3 regions of the Pseudonocardia yuanmonensis genome follow, and region 1 is predicted to be linked to each of the others. Evidence: riboswitches for the same ligand, from Rfam matches in the RefSeq annotation. Region 1 holds a riboswitch; each other region holds the start of a gene.
What was found. A riboswitch is a leader RNA that binds a small molecule or an ion and turns the genes downstream of it on or off. The one in region 1 is predicted to bind S-adenosylmethionine.
Positions count from the first base shown of each region.

Region 2: linked by a shared signal. The riboswitch ahead of thrC (threonine synthase) and the one ahead of ABD990_RS20400 (aminotransferase class V-fold PLP-dependent enzyme) in region 1 are both predicted to bind S-adenosylmethionine.
Region 3: linked by a shared signal. The riboswitch ahead of ABD990_RS28465 (LLM class flavin-dependent oxidoreductase) and the one ahead of ABD990_RS20400 (aminotransferase class V-fold PLP-dependent enzyme) in region 1 are both predicted to bind S-adenosylmethionine.

Region 1 covers NZ_BAABIC010000014.1:9,373-12,640, forward strand. Annotated here, with positions in the region: gene treS (maltose alpha-D-glucosyltransferase) at 1-93, opposite strand, end outside; gene ABD990_RS20400 (aminotransferase class V-fold PLP-dependent enzyme) at 282-1,793, opposite strand; SAM riboswitch class IV at 1,850-1,963, opposite strand; gene ABD990_RS34455 (putative leader peptide) at 2,449-2,535, shown strand; gene ABD990_RS20405 (hypothetical protein) at 2,758-3,099, shown strand; gene ABD990_RS20410 (hypothetical protein) at 3,107-3,268, shown strand, end outside.
Region 2 covers NZ_BAABIC010000002.1:110,230-113,497, reverse strand. Annotated here, with positions in the region: gene rpsT (30S ribosomal protein S20) at 1-73, shown strand, start outside; gene holA (DNA polymerase III subunit delta) at 364-1,332, opposite strand; SAM riboswitch class I at 1,546-1,690, shown strand; gene thrC (threonine synthase) at 1,697-2,962, shown strand.
Region 3 covers NZ_BAABIC010000025.1:103,027-106,294, forward strand. Annotated here, with positions in the region: gene ABD990_RS28460 (LLM class flavin-dependent oxidoreductase) at 1-708, opposite strand, end outside; SAM riboswitch class I at 1,041-1,134, shown strand; gene ABD990_RS28465 (LLM class flavin-dependent oxidoreductase) at 1,255-2,451, shown strand; gene ABD990_RS28470 (NtaA/DmoA family FMN-dependent monooxygenase) at 2,460-3,268, shown strand, end outside.

The DNA of each region.
Region 1 (3,268 bases):
GTGCTCCGCGTAGGTGATCTCGCTGGGCTCGTGGGGGTGCTGCTCCGCGGTCTCCTCGGACTGCGCTCGAGACAGCGCTGCGTCGTCTGCCATCTACTCTCCGTGCTCGCCGCGACCCGGTCGTCGCCCGGGGGTGGGTGTACCACCCGCGTCAGCGGGGAAACGACGGTGACGCGCCGACGATGCGCCCGTCCACCCGACCGCACAGGCCGAACGGGCCTGCCGCACCGCTCGGCGACGGGCGCCCGTCCGCGCGGGGTCGGTGCGGGGTCGGCGCGGGCTCAGTGCCCGCAGGCCGCCCCGCCCGGTCCGGCGACGGTGCCGAGCTTCAGCGGGTCGAGGTCGCGCGGGTCCGGGGCCGGGGTCCACCGGCCGTCGACCTCCCGGTAGTCCCACTCCGGGCCCGCGCCGGCGATCGTGCGGACGGCCTCGACCAGCCGGTCGACGTCGGCCCCGGTCGTGTTCAGGCCGAGGCTGACGCGCACCGCGTCGGCCCCGCCGGCGAGGCGGGCGAGCAGCGGGTGGGCGCAGAAGCGGCCGTCCCGCACGCCGATCCCGTGCTCGGCGGACAGCGCCGCGGCGACGAGCCCGGCCGGGACGTCCGTGACGGTGAAGGAGGCGACGGCGACCCGGTCCGGCGCGTCGGCCCAGATCCGCAGCGGGCGCACGCCGGCGATCCCGGACAGGCCGTCGACCAGGCGGGCGAGCAGGGCGCGCTCGTGGGCGGGGGCGATCTCGTCGATCACGGGGTCGAGGGCGCGGCAGGCCGCGGCGATCGCGGCGGCGCCCAGGACGTTGGGCGTGCCGGCCTCGTGCCGGTGCGGCGCCGGGGCCCAGCTGACCTCGGTCGCCCGGTCCTCGACGCCGACCGAGCGCACCGCGCCGCCGCCGGCGAGGTACGGGGTGGCGACGTCGAGCCAGTCCCGCCGCCCGATCAGCGCGCCCGCGCCGTAGGGGGCGTAGAGCTTGTGCCCGGACAGCACGACGTAGTCCACACCGGACGCGCCGATGTCGACCCTGCGGTGCGGGGCGAGCTGGGCGGCGTCGAGCACGACGCGGGTGCCCGCGGCGTGCGCGATCGCGCAGATCTCGTCGATCGGCAGGATCTCGCCCGTGACGTTGGAGGCGCCGGTGATCGCCAGCAGGGCGGTGGGCTCGGCGGCGAGCGCGTCCCGCAGCAGGTCGAGGGTCTCGCCGACGGTGTCCGGGGCGCGCAGCACGCGGTGGTCGGTGCCGCGCCAGGCCAACAGCGTGGCGTGGTGCTCGACGTCCAGGCACAGCGTCGCGCCGGGGACCGCGCCGGCGAGCAGGTTGAGCGCGTCCGTGGTGTTGCGGGTGAACACGACGACGTCGTCGGCGCGCGCCCCGACGAACCGGGCGACGGTCTCCCGGGCACCCTCGAGCACCGAGGTGCAGACCTGCGAGGCGTACCCGGCGCCGCGGTGCACGCTCGAGTAGTAGGGGAGGAGCTCGGCGACGTGGTCGGCGACCGCACGCAGGGCGGGGGCGCTCGCGGCCAGGTCCAGGTTCGCGTAGGGCACGGTGCGGCCGTCGACGAGCGGGACCGGGAGCCCGGTGCCGACGAGCTCCGGCAGGGGCGTCGGTGCCGGGGCCGTGGTGGTCGAGGTGGTGGTCGAGGTGGTCGAGGTGGTGGTCGGGGCCGTGGTGGTCGGGGTCGCCGCCGCGGCGGGCGCGGTGCGCGCGGGCTCCTCGGCGGCGGTGCAGCCCGGAGCCTCGGCGCAGCGCGGCGCCGAGTCGATCTGGGTGTCGACCTGGGTGCGGACGTCGGACATCGTGGATCCTCCCGGATCACTCAGGACCCGGGACGGCACGAGGTGCCGCACACGAGGGTCCGCGCTTGCCGGCCGCGGGTCCGCGGCGGCCCGGTCGTCACCCGGAGCACCCCACCGCGGAGGAGGGTTGCCGGCCAGCGAGCCGGGGCTTGGCGCTGGCGCTCTTGACCTGACGACGACGGTAGGTGTCGATCCGGGGCCCGGTCAAGTGTGATCCGGGCCGCGGAATCGGCGCCGAGAATGACCGGACAGTGCGGTCGTCGGCGTTCCAGATCGGCGGTGAATGTCCGATCTCCGGGGCGGCTCGACCCATTTCCTCGGCATTTCCGTCCCTTTTGCCCCGGGCCGGGACCGCTGGTCACTCTGCGTTCATGAGCGGCGAGAGCAATGCTGTCATCCGGTCGGGGAGGGCATCGTAGAATCGCCAGGTCGAGCCGTTGGCGCGTGATCGGTTCCCGGCTCGACCGACACGATCGCGTGAAGAATCGGGCCCGCGTCACACGCTGCTCCGGGCCTGTTCCGGCGCCGATGAACCGCCGAAACGAGTGACCTGGGCCACGGAGAAGGGCCCGAGATGGCCCGGAACGGGCGTGGGACGACCCTCTGTCCGACCCCATGATCTCCACTGCTCCGTCCGGATGACACAGTTCCGGTCGTGCGCCTCACCGACCGCTTCGCCTATCGACGTCACGTCGATCTGGGTCGCGTGGCGAGCGCGCTGTGTAGTGCGCCGGTGAACTGAGGCCCGGGCCCCGCCGGCCCCGCCCCCTTCACCCTCGCGTTCCCCGCGGCGCACCGCCGTCCCCGTTCGCCCGGCCTCGGTCCGGGCCGCCGACCGGTGCGCCGGGCCGTGCCCACCGCCGTCCGCCCCACCGCCGCCGCTGTCCATGCGGACCGTCCGGCGTTCCCGGGCCGCGGTCCGCCGCCGTCCGCTCCCCAGATGAGAAGAAGTGGAGACACTGTCGTGCCGCGACACCGATACCGACCACCTCGGTCGGCACTGACCCGGCTCGCCGGGTCCGCGACCCTGGCGGGCGCCGCCGTGGTCGGCCTCACCGGGCCGGCCCAGGCCGCCACGCCGGACCTGGTGCCGGACCTCGCGCCGCTGCTCACGGCCCACTACGACCCCGCTGACGGTACCGGGCCGGCCCCCGCGCCGGAGGCGCCGTACGTGGAGCCGTCGTACACGGCGTTCGAGCAGGGCGACCTGCTCGGCCAGGGCCGCGACTTCGCTCCCGCCGGCGTCCCGATCGCCGGGCTGACCCAGTCGGCGGTGGGCGCGCCCAGCCGACTCCTGCCGAGCTGAGGCCGGGATGCGCGCACAGAGGCGAAGCCTGCGGAGCCGACCATCCGCACCGAAGAAGATCCTGCTCGGGCTGCTGGCCCTGGGGGTCCTCGCCGGGGTGACCACCATCCCGGGCGGCGACGCGTACGCCGACGTCCAGACCGTCAGGTCCGCCGTGAAGGGGGCCGAC
Region 2 (3,268 bases), on a different contig from region 1:
CGTCATCCACAAGAACCAGGCCGCCAACCGCAAGGCGGCCATCGCCAGGCGCGTCGCCAAGATCGGCGCGTGATCCTCGGGCGCGTCCTCCGTGCCCGGTGAGCTCCCGGGTTCACTGAGCCCGGTCGAGCGTTCCCGTCGACGGCGCTGTCCTTTCCCGTGGGACAGCGCCGTCGACGCGTTCTCGGAGATGGTCCGTCCCGGTGCGGGAGGGGCCGGCCGACGCTGAGGCGAGCGTCATGGCTCCACAACGCTCGTTGGCCGGGCTTCCGAACGCGTCGTGGCTCCATGACGCTCGTCGTCCAGAGTCCCTGAGCACCCTGAGCACGCCATGGCTCCATGACGCCGGTGGCGCGGGGTCGGTCAGCCGGTGCCGCGGGCGTCGACGACCGCGAGGACGGCGCGCTCGAGTGCGTAGGCCGGGTCTGCCGCCGCGCCCTTCACGTCCGCGTTGACCTGCGCGGTCGCGGCGATCGCCGTCGCGAGACCGGCGGGGTGCCAGGCCCGTACCTGGCCCTGCGCCTTGCGGATCTTCCACGGCGGCATGCCGAGGCTGCCCGCAAGGCGGTTCGGGTCCCCCCGGCCGGCCGCGCCGACCTTGGCGAGAGTGCGGACGGCGTCCGCCAGGGCGTCCGCGACCAGCACCGGGGCGACACCCAGCACGAGCGCCCAGCGCAGCGCCTCCAGCGCGCCCGCCCGGTCGCCGGCGACCGCCTTGTCCGCCACCGCGAACCCGGACGACTCGGCCCGGCCACGGTGGTACCGCCGCACGGCCTGGCCGTCGACCTGCCCGCCGGTGTCCGAGACCAGCTGGTTCGTGGCCGACGCCAGCTCCCGCAGGTCCGAGCCCACCGCCTCGAGCAGCACGCCGACGGCCTCGGCGGTGATCGAGCCACCGGCCCGCCGCACCTCCGCCCGGACGAAGTCGGCACGCTCCTCGGCACGGGTCAGCCGGTCGCACTTCGTCACGACCGCGCCGACCTTGCGCAGGTCGTCCGCCAGCTGCTTGCCCCGGGCACCGCCCGCGTGCACCGCGACCAGGACGATGCCGTCGGCAGGCTCCGCCGCGTACGCCAGGATCGCCGCGGCCAGCTCCTTGCCCGCCTCGTGCGCCCCCTGGATCACCACGACGCGACCCTCCGCGAACAGCGAGGGGCTCAGGTGCCCGACGAGCTCGCCGGGCGTGAGCTCCGCGGGGCGGTACCGGCGGATCTCGGCCTCCGCGTCGACGGCGCGGGCTGCGCGGAGGATCTCGCTCACGGCCCGCTCGACCAGCAGCTCCTCCTCGCCCACGACGAGCTGCACGGGGGCGGGCGGCGTGGTGGCCGGCATGGGTCCACCTCCTCTCGCGTGCGGCGCGGGTCCCGCGTGTGCCGGGCTCCGACGCCATCGTGGCGCACGGCGCCGACACTCCGTGACACGCCTCCCAGATCCCGTGCCCGGCTGGCTCGGAGCGGCACACGTGCCGTAACGTGCAGGTCATCCGGACCACTCCGGCCGCCACGCGCGCTCCGCACACGGGACCCGTACGGCACAACCGCATATGGCTCATCCAGAGGGGCAGAGGGAACGGCCCGACGAAGCCCCGGCAACCGGCGTCGAACGACGATCCGCGCAGTGCACCGTCAGGTGCCTGCACGTCGACGGACCAGGTGCCAATTCCGGCCCGCACCAGCGGGACAGATGAGGAGATCTGATGACTCTCACTGCAGACACGCCTGCCGGCACCACCTTCGACCTCGGCTCCGCTCGTGCACTGTCCTGTCGCGAGTGCGGCCACCAGACGCCGCTCGCCGCGGAGTTCGCGTGTCCGCAGTGTTTCGGGCCGCTCGAGATCGCCTACGACTTCCCGCAGGTCACCCGCGAGTCCATCGAGTCCGGCCCCAAGTCGATCTGGCGCTACAAGGACCTCCTCCCGGTCCCGGCGAACGTGCAGTCCTTCCCGAACACCGAGCCCGGGTTCACCCGACTCATCCAGGCGGACCGGCTCGCCGCGGAGCTCGGCGTCCGCAAGCTGTGGGTGAAGGACGACACCGGCAACCCCACGCACTCCTTCAAGGACCGGGTCGTCGCCGTCGCCCTCGCCGCCGCCCGTGAGCTGGGCTTCTCCGTCCTGTGCTGCCCCTCCACCGGCAACCTGGCCAATGCCGTGGCCGCCGCGGCCGCTCGCGCGGGCTGGGACTCGGTCGTGCTGATCCCCTCCTCGCTGGAGCAGGCGAAGATCACGACCACCGCGGTCTACGGCGGCACCCTCCTCGCCGTCGACGGCAACTACGACGACGTGAACCGGCTCGCCACCGAGCTCGCCGCCGAGCACGAGGAGTGGGCGTTCGTGAACGTGAACGTCCGCCCCTACTACGCCGAGGGCTCCAAGACCCTGGGGTACGAGGTCGCCGAGCAGCTCGGCTGGCGCCTGCCCGACCAGATCGTCGTCCCCGTCGCCTCGGGCTCGCAGCTGACCAAGGTCGACAAGGGCTTCGGCGAGTTCGTCAAGCTGGGTCTGGTCGACGAGAAGCCCTACACGATCTTCGGCGCCCAGGCCACCGGCTGCTCGCCGGTCGCCTCGGCCTTCGAGCAGGGGCACGACTTCATCCAGCCCGTCCGGCCGGACACCATCGCCCGCTCGCTGGCGATCGGCAACCCCGCCGACGGCCCCTACGTCCTCGACTCCGTGCGCCGCACCGGCGGTGCCGTCGGCCATGTGACCGACGAGGAGGTCGTCGAGGGCATCCGGCTGCTCGCCCGCACCGAGGGCGTGTTCGCCGAGACCGCGGGCGGCGTGACCGTCGCGACCGCGAAGAAGCTGATCGAGGCCGGCAAGATCGACCCCGACGCGGAGACCGTCCTGCTGATCACCGGGGACGGCCTCAAGACGCTCGACGCCGTGTCCGCCCACGCCCGGCCGACCGCGACGGTGCCGGCGACCAGCAAGGCCGTCCGCGAGGCGCTCGAGGGTCGCTGAGCAGTACGAGAACCACGCCGGGCCCGGGGGACGCGTTCCTCCGGGCCCGTCGTCGTCCCGCGTGCCCCTCGCTCGTCCGGACCCGCCGATGCCGGGCTCCGGGGAACCGTGGGGTCCGGGGCGCCGGCGCCCCGCACGGGAGCGGCGTGGGGCCGGGAGCGGGTCCCCGCGGGCGACGAGCTCGTCGGTACCGGTGAAGGCCACGTCGCCGGACTGGTCGGTCCGCCGCACGACGGCACCCGACGCCGTCAGCAGGTCGAGCACCCCGGGGTTCGGGTGCCGGTAGGTGTTGCCCGCACCCACGCT
Region 3 (3,268 bases), on a different contig from region 1:
GCCGGATCCGGACCCGACGTACCCGACGGCGGGGTCGTGCCCGTGCGCCTCGAGCTGCTCGCGGTAGCGGTCGATCAGGACCAGGTAGTTCTCCCGCGGCTGCAGGGCGTTGGCGGTGAAGATCGGGTCGCCCCACTTCGCGGCGAGGTCGACGGCGGCGGTGGAGGTGGCCGACCCGTGCCAGATGCGGAAGGGCCCGTCGAAGGGCCGCGGGTGGGTCGTCACGCCGTGGAGGTCGTGGTGGTGCACGCCGGTCCACGACACGTCCTCCTCGCGCAGCAGCCGGCGCAGGAGCTCGTGGTTCTCGGTGAGGTACTCGTACTGCTTCGCCAGTTCGAGGCCGAACAGCGGGAAGTGCCTGTCCTCGTTGCCCTTCCCGATCACGATCTCCAGCCGCCCGCCGGAGAGCTGGTCGACGGTCGCGTAGTCCTCGGCCACGCGGACGGGGTCGAGCAGGGACAGCACGGTGACCCCGGTGCTGAGCAGGATCCGGTCGGTGGCCTGGGCCAGGGCGCCGAGCAGCACGGTCGGGGCGGAGGAGACGAACTCGCCGGCGTGCCGCTCGCCGACGGCGTAGGAGTCGAAGCCGAGCCGTTCCGCGAGGACGGCGTTCTCCACGACCCGCTCGAGCCGCTCGTGCACGGAGATGATCTCGCCGGTGACCGGGTGCGGGGCGTGCGGGACGATGTCGAGGACCTGGAAGCGCATGGGGCAGCTCCTGAGGGGACGGCCGGAGAGGGATCGGACCGGATCGGTGGACGACGCCGTTGCCGGTCGTCGCGAGAGGGCACGGGGAACCGGTGCCGGCGGTGAGTCACCGTAACCGCGGTCGGGTGATCAGAGGAGCCCGACGTGGCGCCGCCGTGTCGTTGTCCGGTCCTTTGTGGTTCCCGGGGCCGACTGTGTTTCGCCTGGCGAGAGCACCGGATCCGGTGTCCGGACACGTCGGTCGGGTTTCGGCGTCGCTGATCACAGATGTCACCCGGAGTATTGACGGACGGGCCGTGCTGATCCCTACAGTGGCTCCGGCCCACGGGGCCACACCATCCAGAGCGGCCGAGAGACCCGGCTCGACGACGCCGCAGCAACCCCCCGTCCGACGGGTGCGGGTGCTACAGCCGGGAGCGATGGAGGAGCGATGTTTCTCGGGGTGCGGCGGCGCCACGTGGATCTCCTGCGCACGGCCAGCGCGGGCTGTCGGGCCTGACGAGGACCCGATCCCCGTCCCTTCTCCCGCAGGAGAGGTCTGCCCGCATGGCCCCCATCCATCTGGCCGTCGCGCTCGACGGCGCCGGCTGGCACCCCGCCGCCTGGCGCGAGCCCGGCGCCCGCCCCGATCTGCTCTTCACCGCCCGCTACTGGGCGGCCCTGGCCCGCGCCGCCGAGCGCGGCCTGCTCGACCTGGTCACGATCGAGGACGCCCTGGGCCTGCAGTCCGGCGACCACCTCGGGGCCGCCGACCGCCGCACCGACCAGGTCCGGGGGCGGCTCGACGCCGAGCTGGTCGCCGCGTTCGTCGCGCCGCTGACCCGCCACGTCGGGCTCGTCCCGACCGTCACGACCACGCACACCGAGCCCTTCCACATCGCCTCGGCGATCTCCACGCTCGACCACGACAGCCACGGCCGGGCCGGCTGGCGCGTGCAGACCTCGGCGCGCGCCGACGAGGCGCGGCACTTCGGGCGCCGCACGCTGCCCGAGATCCGGCGGGAGACGCTCGGCACACCGGGGACCGCGGCCGCGGTCCAGGACCTGTTCGACGAGGCGGCCGACGCCGTCGAGGTCGTCCGGCGGTTGTGGGACAGCTGGGAGGACGACGCGGAGATTCGCGACGCCGCCACGAACCGCTTCCTCGACCGCGACAAGGTGCACACGATCGACTTCGAGGGGCGCTTCTTCGCGGTGCGCGGGCCCGGCATCGTGCCGCGGCCGCCGCAGGGCCAGCCGCTCGTCGTGGCGCTCGCCCACGCCCGGGCGGCGTACGAGCTGGCCGCCCGCGCCGCGGACGTCGTGTTCACCACGCCGCAGGGAGCCGCCGACATCCCGGCGATCCTCGGGGAGATCCGCGCCGCCCAGCACACGGTCGGGCGCACGCTGCCGCCGCTGAGGGTGCTCGCCGATCTCGTCGTGGTCCTCGACGCCGACGCCGACGCGGCCCACGCCCGGCTGCGGCGGCTCGAGGAGCGGAGCCCGCTGTGCTCCGAAGCCGCGGTGCTGGCCGGCACCCCGACCGCGCTCGCCGACCTCCTGGAGTCCTGGCGGGACGAAGGGATCGACGGGTTCCGGCTGCGGCCGGCCGTGCTGCCCACCGATCTCGACGCGATCGTCGACGGGCTGGTCCCGGAGCTGCAGCGGCGGGGCCTGTTCCGCACCGCCTACGAACCCGGGACGCTGCGCGAACGCGTCGGGCTGGAACGGCCGGCGAACCGGTACGCCGGGGTGGCGGCGTGAGCGAGCACGTGAGCGAACCATCGGCACAGCGCACCCGGAAGCGGCAGGTGATCCTCGGGGCCTACTTCCCGGGCGTCAACCACGACACCGTGTGGAGCGACCCGGCGTCGGGCAGCCACATCGACTTCGCCTCGTACGAGCACTGGGCGCGCACCGCCGAGCGCGGCACCTTCGACCTGCTGTTCCTCGCCGAGGGGCTGCGGCTGCGGACCCGCGGCGGGCAGGTCTTCGACCAGGACGTCGTCGGGCGGCCGGACACGTTCACGGTCCTGGCCTCGCTGGCCGCCGTGACCGAGCACATCGGGCTCGCCGGCACGATCAACGCCACCTTCAACGAGCCCTTCGAGCTGGCCCGGAAGTTCGCGACGCTGGACATCCTGTCCGGCGGGCGGGCCGCGTGGAACGTCGTGACCAGCTCGGACGCGGACACCGGCGAGAACTTCCGCAGGGGCGGGTTCCTGCAGCACTCGCAGCGGTACGAGCGGGCGGGGGAGACCCTCGACGCCGTTCGCGCGCTGTGGGACTCCTGGGGGTCCGACGCCGTCGTGGCCGACCCGGCGAGCGGACGGTTCCTGCGCGACGGGCAGGTGGGCGATTTCGCCTTCCGTGGCCGGCAGTTCGACATCGCCGGTCGCTTCAGCACACCGCGCAGCCCGCAGGGGCATCCGGTGGTGCTGCAGGCGGGGGAGTCGCCCGCCGGACGTGACTTCGCCGCCTCCCGGTCCGACGCGATCTTCTCCCGCTACCAGAAGTTCGACGAGGCCAGGGCCTTCTACGCCGACGTCAAGGCCCGCGTCGCGAGGTTCGGGCGCGACCC